3 regions of the Rhizobium sp. BT04 genome follow, and region 1 is predicted to be linked to each of the others. Evidence: predicted binding sites of a transcription regulator. Region 1 holds the regulator's gene; each other region holds the start of a gene.
What was found. The regulator LexA, encoded in region 1, represses DNA repair genes until DNA is damaged. The targets are predictions, from matches to a motif close to TGTTCNNNNTGTGTTCNG.
Positions count from the first base shown of each region.

Region 2: the regulator LexA is predicted to act here: its motif matches at 2,995-3,012, upstream of QMO82_RS24455 (2'-5' RNA ligase family protein).
Region 3: the regulator LexA is predicted to act here: its motif matches at 2,236-2,253, upstream of QMO82_RS15670 (ATP-dependent helicase).

Region 1 covers NZ_CP125652.1:487,754-493,734, forward strand. The annotation lists gene gltA (citrate synthase) at 1-110, opposite strand, end outside; gene QMO82_RS10945 (ComEC/Rec2 family competence protein) at 401-2,833, shown strand; gene lexA (transcriptional repressor LexA) at 2,814-3,533, opposite strand; gene QMO82_RS10955 (VOC family protein) at 3,729-4,625, shown strand; gene kdsA (3-deoxy-8-phosphooctulonate synthase) at 4,622-5,467, shown strand; gene eno (phosphopyruvate hydratase) at 5,610-5,981, shown strand, end outside.
Region 2 covers NZ_CP125652.1:3,328,281-3,334,261, reverse strand. The annotation lists gene QMO82_RS24480 (LysR family transcriptional regulator) at 1-140, opposite strand, end outside; gene QMO82_RS24475 (Atu4866 domain-containing protein) at 245-619, shown strand; gene QMO82_RS24470 (oxidoreductase) at 678-1,529, shown strand; gene QMO82_RS24465 (SDR family oxidoreductase) at 1,587-2,321, shown strand; gene QMO82_RS24460 (methylated-DNA--[protein]-cysteine S-methyltransferase) at 2,357-2,920, opposite strand; gene QMO82_RS24455 (2'-5' RNA ligase family protein) at 3,086-3,682, shown strand; gene QMO82_RS24450 (succinylglutamate desuccinylase/aspartoacylase family protein) at 3,756-4,811, shown strand; gene QMO82_RS24445 (ArsC family reductase) at 4,915-5,265, shown strand; gene ybaK (Cys-tRNA(Pro) deacylase) at 5,298-5,771, shown strand; gene QMO82_RS24435 (MarR family winged helix-turn-helix transcriptional regulator) at 5,821-5,981, opposite strand, start outside.
Region 3 covers NZ_CP125652.1:1,442,382-1,448,362, forward strand. The annotation lists gene QMO82_RS15660 (PrkA family serine protein kinase) at 1-1,191, opposite strand, end outside; gene QMO82_RS15665 (VOC family protein) at 1,589-2,065, opposite strand; gene QMO82_RS15670 (ATP-dependent helicase) at 2,296-4,773, shown strand; gene QMO82_RS15675 (hypothetical protein) at 4,813-5,160, opposite strand; gene QMO82_RS15680 (EF-hand domain-containing protein) at 5,556-5,981, shown strand, end outside.

The DNA.
Region 1 (5,981 bases):
TTCTTGTAGAGAGCACCGATATCGATGACGCTCGGGCCGATCGTGCCGCTTTTGACAGCGAGGTCGACTGATTTGTCACCGATTTTTATTGTTGCGCTTTGATCCGTCATGCTGATCCTCCGAACTGGCGGTGGCGCCACAAAAGCGCCATAGGGGTTAAGCGTCCTCACCGATAGCTATATGATCGCGAAGCTAATGCCAAGTTACCCCGATGGCATTTTGTGCATTGCGGCATCACCTTTTAGGCACTGCAGCGATGAGCCGCACGCATAGCGGAAGCCAATGATTCGACTGGTCTTTTGGCGCTCGCGATTTCCCCTCATATTTCAATCGATTATTCTTGCTCGTTTTGATTGAAGGTTGCATTCTGGCCGCCAGTGCGGGTGACCTTGGGCGGCATATGCAGGAATTGACGACAGTCGAATTGCGGCCGGAAGCGGGCACCGGCGTCGCCGATCAGCCGGATTTTGCTGCGTCTGTCGTGGTGACGCGACCGGCAAGGACACAGTCGGCAGTGCCGTTGCGCCACCGGCTGCCGGCCGCAGCCATGCAATCGCTGCGTGCCGGGGCCTGCATGCTGGCCGAGGAAGCCGATCATGGCCGTCTGCTGCTGTTCTCGCCGGTCTTCCTCGGCGCCGGCTCGGCCGTCTGGTTTCTCGCCGCATCGGATTTTCCCCTCGTTGCATCGCTGCTTTGCCTGCTGGTGCCGGCGGCCGCGGTTTTCCTGACCGGCCGCAGCCGGCCGGCATTGCGGGCGACGTTCGCTGCGCTTGCACTTTTCGCCTGCGGCATGCTCTCGGCTGAGTTCGAGAGCTGGCGGGCTTCGACCGTCATCCTCGATTCATCCGTGACGACGACGGTGACGGGCCGTGTCGAACGGCGGGAAGGCGACGGCCGCGGGCGCTGGCGCTACATTCTTGCCGTCGCGGGCACGGAGGCGCCGGAGTTGAAGCGGCCGCCGGGACGCATAACCGCAATCGTCCGTGGCGCCGACGCGCCTTTCGAGATCGGCGACATTATCACCGGCAGGGCACGGCTGACGCCACCGGCAGGCCCCGCACTTCCTGCGCTCAACGACTTCTCATTCGGTGCTTATTTCGATGGCATCGGCGCCAATGGTTTCTTCTATGGCGCGCCTGAGAAAGTCGACGTGCAGGCAGGCCCGCAGGCTGCCAGGTCGACGTCGGACGCTCTGCTCGAATGGCTCTACCGGCTGCGCAGCGGCATCGGCGACCGCATACGATCGATCCTGCCCGGCGACACGGGCGCTTTTGCCGCTGCTCTGGTGACGGATGAGCGGCGCGCCATCTCGAATGCGACGACGGAGGCGCTGCGCCAGTCCGGCCTTGCCCATATCGTTGCGATCTCGGGCCTCAATATGGCGTTGTCGGCCGGCATCTTCTTCGTCGGTTTCCGGATGCTGCTCAGCCTCTTTCCCGGCGTCGCCCAGGCCTATCCGACCAAGAAGATCGCCGCCGCCGGCGCGCTCATCGCCGTCACCGCCTATTTCCTGATCTCCGGTTTCGGGGTCTCGGCCGAACGCGCCTTTATCATGATGGCCATCATGCTGGTTGCCGTGTTCTTCGATCGGCCATCGATCAGCCTGCGCAATGTCGTTCTCTCCGCGTTGGTCATCATCGCCATTTCACCCTCCGAAGTCTTGGGCCCGAGCTTTCAAATGTCCTTTGCCGCGACATTGGCTTTGGTATCGGGTTATCAGCTGTGGAAGGATCGGCGTGTCCGGGAAAACGCCTTGCTGAAACTGCCGATCGTCAGGCCGGTGGTCGCCGTCGCCGGTTTCTTCGGCGGCGTCTTTCTGACCTCGCTGATCGGCGGTTTTTCCACCGCGCTGTTTTCGATCGAGCATTTTCATCGCCTGACCGCTTACGGCCTGCCGGCAAACCTCGCGACGATGCCGATCATTTCCTTCATCGTCATGCCGGCCGGGCTGCTGGCGATGTTGCTCATGCCTTTCGGTCTGGACGCTCCCCTCTGGGAGGTGGTCGGATTCGGCCTCGATCTGGTGATTGCGGTCGCCAAGACGGTGTCCGGCTGGGGCGGTGATATCGGCATCGGCCGCTTGCCCGCCTGGTATTTCGCTGTTGCCGTGGCAGGCTTTCTGCTGCTGACGCTGCTGCGCACCCGGCTGCGCCATGTCGGCACATCGATCATATCAGTCGCGACTCTTATCCTGCTGCTTCTGCCGGTTCCCCGGCCGCCGGACCTGGTGATTTCGGAGGATGGTAGTCTGGTTGCGGTCGTCGCGGTCGCGGCGATCGCTTCCAACCGTGAAAACCCGCCGGATTTCATCTTCGACCAGTGGCAGCGAGCGCTGGTCCTGCCGACGCATGCAGCGCCGAAGATGCTGGATGGTCCCGCTATCCCGCCGGAAGGAGAAGACCGCCGCGTCAGGCTCTCCCGCGATCAGCAGAACGAAGCGAGGACGGCGATGCAGGCGGCGGCCGCGGGCGGCGACGCAAACCGTTTTTCCTGCGTCAAGAAGGCCTGGTGCACATCAAGGCTCGGCAATGGCCATATCGTCACCGTCATCGACAATGCCGCCTATCTCGGTCCGGCCTGCGATGCGGCCGATATCGTCGTGACATCGGTCCGCCTGCGTTTCAACAGCTGCCGCTCTGGTGGGACGCTCTTTACCGGCGAGACGCTGCGCAGGACAGGCTCCGTGGAGTTGCGCTTCACCGATGCCGGCCTGGAGGTCGTGAGCGCATTCGAGACCCTGTCGCGGCCATGGATGCGCCATCGCGCCTATGACTGGCGCAGCAACAGTTTTGCCGAATCCGGCCTGTCTGGTGTCAGTGATAGCGGCGAATGAGGCCGACGAGCTTGCCCTGTACCTTGACGCGGTCCGGCCCGAAGATCCGGGTCTCGTATGCCGGGTTGGCGGCCTCCAGCGCGATCGAGGCGCCTTTGCGGCGGAAGCGCTTCAGCGTCGCTTCCTCGTCATCGACGAGGGCAACGACGATGTCGCCGGGACTTGCGGTGCTGCCGTTGCGGATGATCACGGTGTCGCCGTCGAAGATGCCGGCATCGATCATCGAATCGCCCTTGACCTCGAGCGCATAATGTTCACCGGAGCCGAGCATGTCGGCGGGAACGACGATGTCGTGGGTATTGTTCTGGATCGCCGAGATCGGCACGCCGGCGGCGATCCGGCCCATAACAGGCACGGAGACCGAGTTGCCGTTATCGGCGACAGGTTTGGCAGGAGCGGGAGCGGCGACCGGCTGGGGCTTGCCGAGGCTGCCTTCGATGACGCTCGGCGAAAAGCCCCGCCGTGGCTGGATGCTGGGGCTGTAGGCCTCCGGAAGCTTGATGACCTCGAGTGCCCGGGCCCGGTTCGGTAGGCGGCGAATGAAGCCGCGTTCTTCGAGCGCTGTAATCAGGCGATGAATGCCGGACTTCGAGGCAAGATCGAGGGCATCCTTCATTTCGTCGAAAGACGGCGGAACGCCGGACTCCTTCATGCGCTCATGAATGAAAAGGAGAAGCTCCTGTTGTTTGCGCGTGAGCATCGACGTCAGACCCCTGATTGAAACAAATCCAGAACAGACACTATATGTTCCATATGTGTTCCGCAAGTGGCTAAATTTCCGTAAAACTTGCCGCCAACTCGTTGAGATTTTTATTTTCGTTCGCCGGATTGGCGGACAAGTCTTGCCTTGGGTGGCACTCTCACACATCTCTGCTTTGCCACGAGAGGGGATATCATGAACGCGCATTCCGCCAAACCGCATCCGCTGGATCACGTCGTGCTGCCCGTCGTCAATATCGATCTGGCGCGCGAAAGGCTCGGCAAGCTCGGCTTTACCGTTGCCGCCGAGGCGCGCCATCCCTTCGGAACGGAAAATGCCTGCGTCTTTTTTGCCGACAAGACCTATCTGGAGCCGCTCGGGGTTGCGAGCATCGCCGAGAGCGAGACGTCGGCGCGGCAAGGCAATGTCTTCACCGCCCGCAACCAGGCTTTCCGTTTCCGCTGCGGCGAGGAGGGGCTTTCGGCAATCGTCTTCGCCACCGAAGATTCTGCCCGTGATCATAAGAATTTCGCCAGCAAGGGATCGAGCGCCGGCGAGATGCTGGAGTTCAGCCGGCCGATGATGATGCCGGATGGTTCCGAGAGCGTCGGCAGCTTCAAATTGGCTTTCGCCAGCGATCTGCGGGCGCCTGATTTCTTCCTCTTCACCTGTCAGCGCATCAACCCGCTCCCGGCTGACCGTGGTGCGCTGGAGAAACATGCCAATGGCGTCATCGGCATAACCGAGGTTGCGCTTTGCGCGCCTGATGCCGCCGCATTCGGCGCCTTCGTCAGCCTCGTCGCGGCGCAGCCGGCAATCGAGAAAACCGGTTTCGGCGTCAATATCGCCGCGTCGAATGCGAGAATCAGCCTGATGACGCCGGAAGGGCTGGAGGCCTATTTCGAGATCGCCGTCTCATCCGCCGACCGCGGCCTGCGCGGCCGGGCAATCCTCTTTGCTGTCGCCGATCTTGCCGTGACAGAAGCGCATTTGGCTGCTAACGGAGTGACGTATACGCGCAAGAACAATCGCATTCTGGTGAAGCCCGCGCCCGGGCAGGGCACGCTCTTCGCCTTCGAGGAAACACGATGAGCACCGATACGAATTCCGAAGTCAAGATCGGCGAAGGCCAGGGCCAGGTCACCTTTTCAAATGCCGGCCGCCTGTCGCTGATTGCCGGCCCCTGCCAGATGGAGAGCCGCGACCACGCCTTCATGGTCGCCGGCACGCTGAAGGAGCTTTGCGAAAAGCTCGGCATCGGCCTCGTCTATAAGAGCTCGTTCGACAAGGCGAACCGCACTTCGCTTTCGGCCGAACGCGGCATCGGGATTGAAAAGGGTATGGAGGTCTTTGCCGACCTGAAGAAGGAATTCGGCTTTCCCGTCCTGACCGATGTCCATACCGCCGAGCAATGCGCCGAAGTGGCAGAGGTGATCGATGTGCTGCAGATTCCAGCCTTTCTCTGCCGCCAGACCGATCTTCTCATCGCCGCCGCCAAGACCGGCCGCGTCGTCAACGTCAAGAAGGGCCAGTTCCTCGCTCCCTGGGATATGAAGAACGTCCTGAAGAAGCTCAACGCCAGCGGCAATCCGAACGTGCTGCTGTGCGAGCGCGGCGCCTCCTTCGGTTACAACACTCTGGTTTCCGATATGCGTTCGTTGCCGATCATGGCAGCGATGGGCGCCCCCGTTGTTTTCGATGCCACACATTCCGTGGCGCAGCCGGGCGGGCAGGGGGATTCCTCCGGCGGTCAACGGGAATTCGTGGAAACGCTGGCGCGTGCAGCGGTAGCGACCGGCATTGCCGGCGTCTTCGTCGAAACCCATCAGGACCCGGACAATGCGCCTTCCGATGGCCCGAACATGGTCTATCTCAAGGACATGCCGCGGCTTCTGGAAAAGCTGCTCGCCTTCGACGCGGTCGCCAAGGCCTGACGTTCAACAGCCTGACATGATCGTGCTGTAGGCGAGATCGGACAAGCTGGTTCGAAGGCGGAAAACTGCGCCATTGTAATTTGCACGCCTTCGATTATGACAGGCTTCGAACGACTTATCACCCACCGAGCAGGAAGAACCCATGACTGCAATCACCGATATCATCGCCCGCGAGATTCTCGATAGCCGTGGCAACCCCACCGTCGAAGTCGATGTCTATCTCGAAGACGGCAGCATGGGCCGCGCGGCCGTTCCCTCGGGTGCCTCGACGGGCGCGCATGAGGCGGTCGAGCTGCGCGACGGCGGCAAGCGCTACCTCGGCAAGGGCGTCCAGAAGGCGGTCGATGCCGCCAACACCGAGATCTTCGACGCGATCGGCGGCATCGACGCCGAAAACCAGATCCAGATCGACAACATCATGATCGAGCTGGACGGCACGCCGAACAAGTCGCGCCTCGGCGCCAACGCCATCCTCGGCGTCTCGCTCGCCGTCGCCAAGGCTGCCGCCCAGGCC
Region 2 (5,981 bases), 1.8 Mb from region 1:
ACGCCGACCCGATCTTCCAGGCGTTGCAGGGCCTGGCTGACGGCGGAGCGGGTGACGCCAAGCCGCTCGCCGGCGAGCCGGAAGTTGCGCGCCTCCGCCACAGCAAGAAAAACTGAAATGCCTTCGAGATCGTCGACCATTGGTTAGCATTTCTAACCACGTCATCCTGGATTGGCAACTTAATCGCTCGGCTTCTCCGTCTTATCTTTCAGTCGAGGTCATGAAGGCTTCGAAAGGCAAGGCAATGCGAAGGATTTTCAAAAGCCCCCTCCTGCAGTTTTTCACGGCGGTCACCCTGGCTGGCGCGGCGACCGATTCGTCCGCCGCCGATACCGTGAACGACCGAGAAACTCAGCAGCAACAAACAAGCGAGAACACAATGCAGCAACATCCCTATGTCGGCATGTGGGTTACGGATGATGGCCGCGTCCGCCACGAACTTCTGCCCACTGGCCGCTACGACGAAGCCCGCGGCAACCGGGAAAGCGCCTACCGGGGACGCTACGAAGTCACCGGAAGCCACATCGAATATTGGGATGATACGGGCTTTACGGCCGACGGCGATTTCGTCGACGGTAACACCCTCCATCATGGCGGCATGGTGCTTCGGCGCAAATGACGCGCCGCCTGAAAGGCAATACCCCACAGGAGAAGGCCGCGTTTGCCGGCCGGAAAGGATGACGATCATGTCTTCCCCAACACCCATCTGGTTCATCACCGGCGCATCGTCCGGCCTCGGCCGGGCGCTCGCCGAAGCCGTCCTGGCGCGTGGCTGGCGCGCCGCCATGACGGCGCGCAGACCCGAGAGCCTGGCAGATCTCACGGCAGAGCATGGCGACCGCGCGCTCGCCCTTGCACTCGATGTGACGGACAGCAACTCCGTCGCCCGCGCCGTTCATGATGCCGAAACCCATTTCGGCGCGATCGATGTCCTCGTCAACAATGCCGGCTACGGCTACCTCTCGGCGATCGAAGAGGGCGACGATGCGGAGATACGCGCTCAGTTCGAGACCAATGTCTTCGGATTGATCGCCGTCACCAAGCGGGTCCTGCCGGGCATGCGCCGACGCCAGCAAGGGCATATCTTCAACGTCTCCTCGCTCGGCGGGCTCGTCGCTTTTGCCGCAACCGGCTACTACCACGCCACCAAGTTCGCGGTCGAAGCCTTGTCGGAATCGCTTTCGCATGAGATCAAACCGCTCGGCATCGATGTGACAATCCTCGAACCCGGCGCCTTCCGCACGGACTGGGCCGGCCGGTCGATGGTCGAATCCAGCACGATCATCGAAGACTATGCCGAAACATCCGGCAAGCGACGCCAGACCACCCGCTCGATCTCCGGCAACCAGCCGGGCGATCCCACGCGCGCGGCCACCGCGATCATATCGGCTTTCGAAGCGGACGCGCCGCCGCTGCGCCTGCTGCTCGGCGCACCCGCCCTGAAGATCGCCCGCGAACGGCTCGATGCGCTGCGCGCAAACTTCGATGCCTGGGCGGAGACGACGCTCAGCGCCGATTTTCCCACCTGACCACCAAAAAACCCTCAACCGCATCGCCAGGCGAGCGGCGTACAAATGGAGCTTGAAATGTCTGATATCAAAGGAAAAGTCATTGCCATCACCGGAGCCAGCAGCGGCATCGGAGAGGCTGCGGCAAAGGTACTGGCTGCCGCAGGCGCCCATATCGTGATCGGCGCCCGCCGCACCGAGCGCCTGGAGGAACTCGCCGGCGACATCGCCGCAAAGGGCGGGACGGTGCGCCTGCGACAGCTTGACGTCACCGACCGTTCCCAGGTGGAAGCCTTCGCGGGCTTTGCCAAATCCGAATTCGGACGGCTGGATGTCATCGTCAACAATGCCGGGGTCATGCCGCTCTCGCCGCTCGAGGCCCTCAAGGTCGACGAGTGGGACCGGATGGTCGACGTCAATATCAAGGGCGTTCTCTACGGCATCGCAGCGGCGCTTCCGATCATGAAGGCGCAGGGATCGGGGCAGATCATCAACCTGTCTTCGATCGGCGGCCACAGCGTCTCGCCGACGGCGGCTGTCTATTGCGCGACGAAATTCGCGGTGCGGGCGATCTCGGACGGATTGCGGCAGGAGACCGATCGTATCCGCGTGACCGTCATCTCTCCCGGCACGACGACATCGGAACTGGCCGACACCATCACCGATCCGACGGCGCGGGACGCCATGAAGGCTTTCAGGGCGATCACGATCAGCCCCGAGGCCATCGCCAATTCGATCCTCTACGCCGTCAGCCAGCCTGATGACGTCGATGTCAGCGAGATCATCATCCGGCCGACAGCCAGCCCGCATTGAGCGGTTGAGGCTCTATCAAAAAGCACCTGCGCCGCTTAAAAACCCAGCGACTGCTGGGCAGGCGGCGGCGGTGCGAGGTTGACGCCTTCGAGTTCCAGCATGCGGGCCTTCGAAGTCGAGCCGCCGGGAGCGGAAAAGCCGCCGATCTTGCCGCCTGCGGCAAGCACCCGGTGGCAGGGGATGATCAATGCGACCGGGTTCTTCGCCATCGCCTGGCCGACGTCGCGAGCGGCTTCCAGCCCGACGCCAAGCTCCTTGGCCAGCGCGCCGTAAGTGGTGGTGCGGCCCCAGCCGATACGCCTTGCCGCCGCATAAATATCCCGGAAGAAGGCATCCTGGCCGGCAAGATCGACTTCGACGCCGGAAAAATCCGTCTCCTCGCCCTGGAAGTAGCGCTTCACCGCAGCGACCGTCTCCAGCACAGCAGGCGTCGGAGTGCCGGCTTCGGCATCCGGCAGGCGGCGCACCAAGAGCCGTTCGGCCGCTTCCGCTGCTTTGGTCGGTAGCTGGAAGCGGGTGATGCCGGCGTCGCTCCAGGCGATGCCGCAGAAACCGCCTGCGGTTTCGAAGATGAGATAGTGGTGCGTTGTCTCACTCACGACACAGCCTCCGCGTTTTCGATACCACAAAATCGTACGGGGCGGCCGCTGTTTCAACCCGTTTCTTGCACGATTGTTCTTTTTTTGTTCTTGATATTCCGTTCTCTCGGGATATCCTTCGGCATTCTTTTGGAACGATGAGGCGGGTGATGACGAGCTGAGGCCATGAACCAGATTCCCTTCGACTTCGGCCATGGCCCAAACCAGCCTGGGCGGCGGAGCGGCGGACACCGGCTGTTCTTCGCACTCCGTCCTCCCGCGACCATTGAGCAGCAGCTGGCCGCGATCGCCGATGACCATGGCAAGACCTTCTCCCTTTCCGCAAAACCGCGGCTTTCGACGCTGCATGTGAGCGTTATCGGCGTCGGCGACTATGACGAGCTGCCGGAGGACGCGGTGTTTGCGGCGCGCCAGGCAGGCGCCACGGTGGAGGGCGCGCCGATCGCGATCAGTTTCGACAGGATCATGAGCTTTCGGCGGGAGGACAAGGCACGGCCGCTGGTACTTTGCGGTGAAGGCGGGCTGAAACCGCTTACGCGGCTGCATGTCCAATTGGGCGTCGGCATGCACAATACAGGATTACCACACAATATCAGCCGCAATTTCACGCCGCATATGACGCTGCTCTACGACCGCAAGGCCGTGCCGCCGACGACCCTCGCCGGGCCGGTTTCATGGACGGCGCATGAATTCCTGCTGATCCACAGCCTCCTCGGAAAAACCGAACACCGGATCGTCGATCGCTGGCCGCTGCTCGGCTGAGCTTGCACTTGCGCAATTTCCACGCATAAGACTCGGAAAACCTGTTCGAGATACAAACGAGAGCCAGGACAGCATGGACGTTTCAGAGATCATCATCCCGGGAGATACGCCGGGAACGGAGTGGCGGCTGCCGGTGCTGCGCTTTAAGGGCCGCGATCCGAAGGCGCCGAGAACCTATATCCAGGCGGCCCTGCATGCCGGTGAGCTGCCGGGAACGGTGCTCTTGCATTTCCTCTGCGAGCGGCTGCGGCAGGCAGAAAGTGAAGGCGGGATCGCCGGCGATATCACCATCGTGCCGCAGGCCAATCCGATCGGTGCGGCGCAATCGCATTTCGGCGAATTGCAGGGTCGTTTCGACCTGGGCTCACGCACCAATTTCAACCGCGATTTCCCGCTGATCTCCCTTGTCGATCGGGCGACACTGATCGAAGACCTCGACGATTATCCGGCTACCGACAGATTGAAGCGACAGCTGCTGCATATGGCGCTGGCCGCCGATCTCGTGCTCGACCTGCATTGCGACGATGAATCCCTGCAATATGCCTATATCGACGAGGCCTTCTGGCCGGAGGCCGCCGATCTTGCAGCCGCACTCGATATGGAGGCCGTGCTGCTTTCGGATGGCGAAAGCTCGGCCTTCGAGGAGGCTGTCGGTTTCGCATGGAAGTATCAGGTTCCGGGCGAACGCCAGTCCCGACTGCCCGGCAAACTTTCCGTCACCGTCGAGCTGCGCGGCAAGCGCGATGTCGATCCGGTCCTGGCGAAAAAGGATGCGGACGGGCTCTGGCGTTTCCTCGTGACTCGGGGGATCGTCAGCGGCGAGACGGCGGCGGTAACATTTTCCGGCCCGGCCGTGCCGCTCGACAATGTCGAGATTGTTCGCGCCCCCGCAGGCGGCACCGTGCTCTTCCATCGCAATATCGGCGAGAGGATTGCGGAAGGCGATCTTCTCATGACGATCATCACCCGGCCGGGGCAACCGGGCGGCATCGACTTGCATGCCCCACAGGACGGGTTGATCCTGACCCGAACATCGGACCGGCTGGTGCGGCGGCGCGGCGACCTGATGAAGATCGCCTGCGACAGCCCCAGCAGCGTCTCGCGCAAGGCCGGCGCACTGGAGAATTGAGCCGGACCGGTGATCGCCGAGCCGGGGGATAACACGCCGCACGGCGTTTGCGCCGGCTTGCGTGCATGCTATCTCGCTGTCATCACAGGGAGATCGATCGGGCATGGCCGTCACCATCTATGGCATCAAGAATTGCGACACGATGAAGAAGGCCCGCAGCTGGCTGGAAGAACACAGCGTCGCCTATGAGTTTCACGATTACAAGGCGCTCGGTATCGACCGCGCCCATCTCGAGACCTGGATCGACCAGGCCGGCCTCGATACGGTGCTCAACCGCGCCGGCACCACCTTCCGCAAACTGCCCGATGCCGAGCGCGAGAACCTGACCCGGGAAAAGGCGATCGCCCTGATGCTCGACCAGCCGTCGATGATCAAGCGGCCGGTGCTGGAGGCGAAGGGCAAGCTGCTGGTCGGCTTCAAGCCGGAGATGTATGCCGGTACGTTCGGCGGCTGACAGGCGGGCTCGCTGAGTTCACGGGGGAAGAGATGTCCAAGACCACGCGCGCGACTCAGCTTCTTTCGCAGGCAGGCGTCGCCTTCACGGTCCATGCCTATGATTACGACCCCAATGCCGAGCGCGTCGGACTGCAGGCCGCCGAAGCGCTCGGCGAGGCGCCGCATCGGGTGCTGAAGACGCTGATGGCGGAGGTGGACGGCAAGCCGGTCTGCGTCGTCGTGCCGTCGGATCGCGAAGTCAGCATGAAGAAGCTTGCCAGCGCCTTTCACGGCAAATCGGCCAACATGATGAAGCCCGCCGATGCCGAGCGGCTGACAGGGTATCATGTCGGCGGCATCAGCCCGTTCGGCCAGAAGAAGGCGGTGCCGACGGCGATCGAGCAAGCCGCCCTTGCCGAGCCGCTGGTCTATATCAATGGCGGGCAGCGCGGGCTGCAGGTGCGGGTCGATCCGAAGGATGCGTTGACGGTGCTGAAAGCTGTTGCTGCGCCGCTGATTGCCTGATCGGAGCCGGATGCCGAAAACTGCAAGCGGTTTCGGCATTATGCTCCTGCTATAAGAAGCGGTCGAGCAGGCCAGCGATCGTCTTCGCCTCGCTGTCGGCAAGCTTGCAGCCGATATGGGTTTCGATCGATCCGGCATAGACGATCCACATGCGCTCGCGAAGCTTTCGGCCGGCATCGGTGACCACCACCCAGCGGCCGCGTCCATCTT
Region 3 (5,981 bases), 950 kb from region 1:
TTTCAGGCTCTCGCCGTCATAGGTGCGCATCTTCGAGAAGAACGTCGAATTCTCGTGCTTGCGCAGGCGTGAAAGCACGGAGAAGCGGGCAAGCATTTCGAGCGTCGCCGGGGCGCATGGCGCATTGGCGAGTTCCGATCCCTCGATCAGCTTCTCGTAGATCTTCTGCTCTTCCGTCACGCGCAGGCAATAGGGCACCTTGATCACGCAGATACGGTCGATGAAGGCCTCGTTGTTCTTGTTGGCCTTGAAGGTCTGCCATTCCGCTTCGTTCGAATGCGCCAGCACGATGCCCGAGAAGGGTATGGCGCCGATATTCTCGGAGCCGATATAGTTCCCCTCCTGCGTCGCGGTCAGCAGCGGATGCAGCATCTTGATCGGCGCCTTGAACATCTCGACGAATTCGAGGATGCCCTGGTTGGCGCGGTTGAGCCCACCGGAATAGCTGTAGGCATCGGGATCGTTCTGGGAATAGGTTTCCAGCTTGCGGATGTCGACCTTGCCGACCAGCGACGAGATATCCTGATTGTTCTCGTCTCCGGGCTCGGTCTTGGCGATGGCGATCTGGCGCAACCGCGAAGGCTGAACTCTGACGACACGGAAGCGGGAAATATCGCCGCCAAAGTCGTCGAGCCGCTTCAGGCACCAGGGGCTCATCAGCCCGTTCAGGCGCCGCAGCGGGATGCCGTATTGCTCCTGGAGCAGCGACCCCATCGTCTCAGGATCGAAGAGGTTGAGCGGACTTTCGAAAACGGGGCTGATCTCGTCGCCCGCCTTCAGCACATAGATCGGATGAACTTCCATCAAGAGCTTCAACCGCTCCGCCAGCGACGACTTGCCGCCACCGACCGGGCCGAGCAGGTAGAGGATCTGCTTGCGCTCCTCCAGCCCCTGCGCGGCATGACGGAAGAAGGAAACGATGCGTTCAATCGTCTCTTCCATGCCGTGGAAGCCGGCAAAGGCCGGATAGATCCGAATGGTCCTGTTCATGAAGATGCGGCCGAGGCGCGCATCCCTCGCGGTGTCGACCATCTGCGGCTCGCCTATCGCGGCGAGCAGGCGCTCCGTCGCATTGGCATAGGCGATCGGGTCTTTTTTGCAGAGATCGAGATACTCCTGCACCGACATATCGGTTTCGCGGCGCGCTTCGTAACTGCGCGTAAACGCATCAAATACGGATCCGTTCAGCATGGGCCCTCCAGTAAGGTTATGCCGCAGGCTCAAAGTCTATAACCATCGAGATGGCTACGACGTTCCTAAGAATCAATAATTTCGCAGGTATATTCGACGCTCACCGGCCGTTTCTTGCAACGCACAAAAACGTGCATGCACCGGTTATTTTTACTCTACGAAACTGTTTCTCATGATAGTTGAAAAAAGCACCATTGCGGTATCAGCACATTTCGCGACGTGACAGAAAGATGAAAAGGGTGTGCAATGTCGCCCGTGATTCGAACTCTCGAAAAATCGACGATTGGCAACCAAATCTGCGCAAAGTCGATGCTGGACAGCATGTGCCGATCCGCCCCTGACAGATGGAATCGGGCACATCCCGGCCGCCGCCAATTCGTGCGCCCGCCGACCCGATTCAGCCATTGAACGCCTTTTCCAGCGCAGCGACATCGATCTTGACCATGCCGAGCATCACCTCGGTCACGCGCTTCGCCCGTTCACGGTCGCTGTCGGCGATCATTTCGGAAAGAATACGCGGAACGATCTGCCAGGAAAGACCCCAGCGATCCCTAAGCCAGCCGCAGGCCTCCGGCGCGCCGCCATTGGCGAGGAATGCCCCCCATATCCGATCGATCTCGGCCTGGTTTTCCACAAGAATCGCGATCGAGAAGGAATGGTTGAAGCTGTCGAGCGGGCCGGCCTTCATCGCCAGGAAGGCCTGGTCGCCAAGCGTGAACTCGATCAGCTCGACGCTGCCGGGAGGCCCGCTCGGCGTTTCCGCCGGCAATATAGTGGTGCGGTCGATCTTGGAATTCGGAATGATCGACACGTAGAATGCGACGGCTTCGCGGGCTTCCTCCGCAAACCACAGATTTGAAACGACCTTCGGCATGAACAGCCTCCTTGTTGATGGTTGATCCGGACGTTGTCCCATGATCCAAGGACGGCCGACGTGGATCGGCTCCGACAGGCTGCATCAGGTTTTTTCAGCCGCCTCCGCTCTATGGACGTCACAGCCGCGACTTCCGAGCCTGGGGAAACCCCTTGGGATTGCGGCAGTTCGGGAATGAAAGCAGAACATCTTTTCTGGTCTTTCCTTCCCGAATCACTACATTACGCGCCATGAGCAATAGTTTCGACGATATTCCCTTTTTCGACGAAGAGCCGGGCGAGATGGCGCGCAAGCCGCAGCCTCCTGCCCCCCCCGCCGGAAGAGCGCCCGCCGGTGGCGGCATTGCTGCGCGCGCCATGGCGGCCCGTGACGGCGGCAAGCGGCCGGATTATCTCGCCGGGCTGAACCCGGAACAGACCGAAGCCGTCGAAACGCTGGAAGGCCCGGTGCTCGTGCTTGCCGGCGCCGGCACGGGCAAGACGCGGGTGCTGACCACCCGCATCGCCCATATCCTCAATACAGGCCGCGCCTTTCCCTCGCAGATTCTCGCCGTCACCTTCACCAACAAGGCGGCCCGCGAGATGAAGGAGCGCATCGCGCTGCTCGTCGGCGGCGCCGTCGAAGGCATGCCCTGGCTCGGCACTTTCCACTCGATCGGCGTCAAGCTGCTGCGCCGCCACGGCGAACTCGTCGGGCTGCGTTCCGATTTCACCATTCTCGATACCGACGACGTCGTCCGCCTGATCAAGCAGCTGATCCAGGCCGAAGGCCTCGACGACAAGCGCTGGCCAGCCAAGCAGTTCGCCGGCATGATCGACACCTGGAAAAACAAGGGGCTCGGCCCCGCCGATATTCCCGAGGGCGACGCCCGCGCCTTTGCCAATGGCCGCGGCCGCGATCTCTATTTTGCCTATCAGGCGCGCCTGACGACACTGAACGCCTGCGACTTCGGCGACCTGCTGATGCATCCGATCGCGATCTTCCGCAAGAATCCGGATCTCCTGAAGGAATATCACGGCCGCTTCCGCTATATCCTCGTCGACGAGTACCAGGACACCAACACCGCCCAATATATGTGGCTGAGGCTGCTGGCCCAGCGCGCCAAGGGCGAGCCGCAGAACGTCTGCTGTGTCGGTGACGACGACCAGTCGATCTATGGCTGGCGCGGCGCCGAGGTCGACAATATCCTGCGCTTCGAGAAGGACTTCCCCGGCGCCAAGGTTATCAAGCTCGAGCGCAACTACCGCTCGACCGAACATATCCTCGGCGCTGCCGCCCATCTGATCGCCCATAATGAAGGCCGGCTTGGCAAGACGCTGTTCACCGATCGCTCCGATCCCGACGACGTCAAGGTGCAGGTCCACGCCTCCTGGGATTCGGAGGAGGAAGCGCGCGCCATCGGCGAGGAGATCGAGCAACTCCAGCGGAACAAGCATCTCTTGAACGACATGGCGATCCTCGTGCGCGCCTCCTTCCAGATGCGCGAGTTCGAAGACCGCTTCGTCACCCTCGGGCTCAATTACCGCGTCATCGGCGGCCCGCGCTTCTACGAGCGCTTGGAAATCCGCGATGCTATGGCCTATTTCCGGCTGGTCGCTCAAGCCTCCGACGATCTCGCCTTCGAACGCATCATCAACACGCCGAAGCGCGGCCTCGGCGATACGACGGTGCGCGCGCTGCACGACTATGCGCGCGCCCGCGATATCCCTATGCTTGCCGCCGCCGCCGACATCATCGAAACCGACGAGCTGAAGCCGAAGGCGCGCAAAGCCCTCTTCGATGTGATACAATCTTTCCGCCGATGGCAGGAACTGCTTGAAAACACACCCCATACCGAACTTGCCGAGCAGATCCTCGAAGAGTCCGGCTATACCGACATGTGGAAGAACGACAAGAGCGCCGAAGCCCCCGGCCGCCTCGAAAACTTGAAGGAACTCATCCGCTCGATGGAAAGCTTCGAGTCGATGCGCGGCTTCCTCGAACACGTCTCCCTCGTCATGGATGCCGAGACTAACGAGAACCTCGACGCCGTTTCGATCATGACGCTGCACTCGGCCAAGGGCCTGGAATTCGACACCGTCTTCCTACCCGGCTGGGAAGAAGGCCTCTTCCCGCACCAGCGCTCGCTGGATGAGAGCGGCCGCGCCGGCCTGGAGGAAGAACGCCGCCTCGCCTATGTCGGCATCACCCGCGCCAAGCATCGCTGCCACATCTGGTTCGTCTCCAACCGCCGCATCCACGGCCTCTGGCAATCGACCCTGCCCTCGCGTTTCCTCGACGAACTGCCGGAAACTCATGTCGAGGTCGCCGAGATGGAGCAGAGCTACGGCGGTTACGGCCGCGGCGGCTACGGCCAGTCGCGCTTCGACAAGGCCGAACCCTTCGCCAATTCCTATTCCACGCCCGGCTGGAAACGCGCCCAGGCCAACAAGACCGACGCCACCCGCGACAATTGGGGCAGCCGCTCCGGCCATGCGGTCGAACGCATCGGCTACGGCGAAAGCGGCCCGAAAGGGCGCACGATCGAAGGCGAGCTGGTGGCGAAATCGACCTCGTCGGAACCGTCGAGGTTCACCCTCGGCGACCGCGTGTTCCACCTGAAATTCGGCAACGGCAACATCACCGGCATCGAAGGTAACAAGCTGACGATCGAGTTCGACCGTGCGGGGCAGAAGCGCGTCTTGGACGGGTTCGTCGAGCGCGTGTGATATCAGGCGGCCGGCATGCAGGCCTCGCCTCCTAAACCTTCACCCGAGCATCCGCATGCTTCCGAGACCAAGAATATCATTCATCAGAGCGATGCCCATTCCCGCGGCGACGATGCTCAATCCGATCAGGAAGAGCCGCCGCGATCGATCATATTTGACGGCAAGCAGCGAGTCGCGCGCCAAAAGATCGGCAAACACCTTCACCTGAATGACGATGCCGACGGTCAGGAAGGACATCGGCAGCAGGTCGATGCGGCTCCAGTCATTGGGATTGGAGACCCAAAGACTGATGAAGTTGAGGGAAAAACCGAGAATGATCCCGGTCGCCGTCAGCGATCCGTTGCGGAACGTCGCATCGATCTTTTCGTCTGGCCCGGGCTCGGACATTGCTTCTCTTCCCGCTTCTGAGGCAAGAAAGGCAGAAATCGCGGCCGCGAGCAAGATCGATCCGGCATCGCCTGCCGAGCAGATGGACGAAATGCCGCAGCAGCACGAAGCAGGCCGCATCCGCCGCCGCTCGTTCCGCCAGCCGCGCCGGCGCGATCTCATCCGATAAACGGCATAATTCGCGCGCGCCAGAACATACCGGCGTTCATAAAATCCAATATTTTCAATGAAATGATTTTGGTAACCGAAAGGTTAACGTGCGTTGCCCCGCCTCGTCAATCGCACTTCTTCCCTGTCAAAACGTCGCTTTGACGCTTTCCGCAAATCAGCTTAGCCCGGAGGCTGCCCACCCATGAAAGGCGGGTTTCACGACGAACTTTTCGAAGGAGGTTCAAGTGACCAGTGTTTCATCTCTCGGCAGCACATTGACCCAGTACCAGTCTCCGCTTTCCAGCCTCGACAAAAATGGCGACGGCGTGATTTCGCCGGACGAACTCGCCGCCGCTTCGCAGTCCCCGACAGCAAGCACGGCCTCGACCGGCGACAGCGACGACAAGAGCAGCGATATCGTCAAGAAGATCACCGCCGACATCCTATCGCTGATGCTGTCCCTGCAGAAGACCGACGGCAGCGATGATCAGAGTGAGGGCAGCGATCAGAGCGGCGACTCTTCCAAGGGCGTCTTCGCCTCGATGGATACGAATGGCGACGGCAAGTTGACCGAGTCCGAATTCCTCGCCGCCGATACGAGCAGCATCAAAACGTCAGGCGACAGCGATCCGCTCCTCACCAAGGTGTTGAGCGATATGCAGACGGCCCTT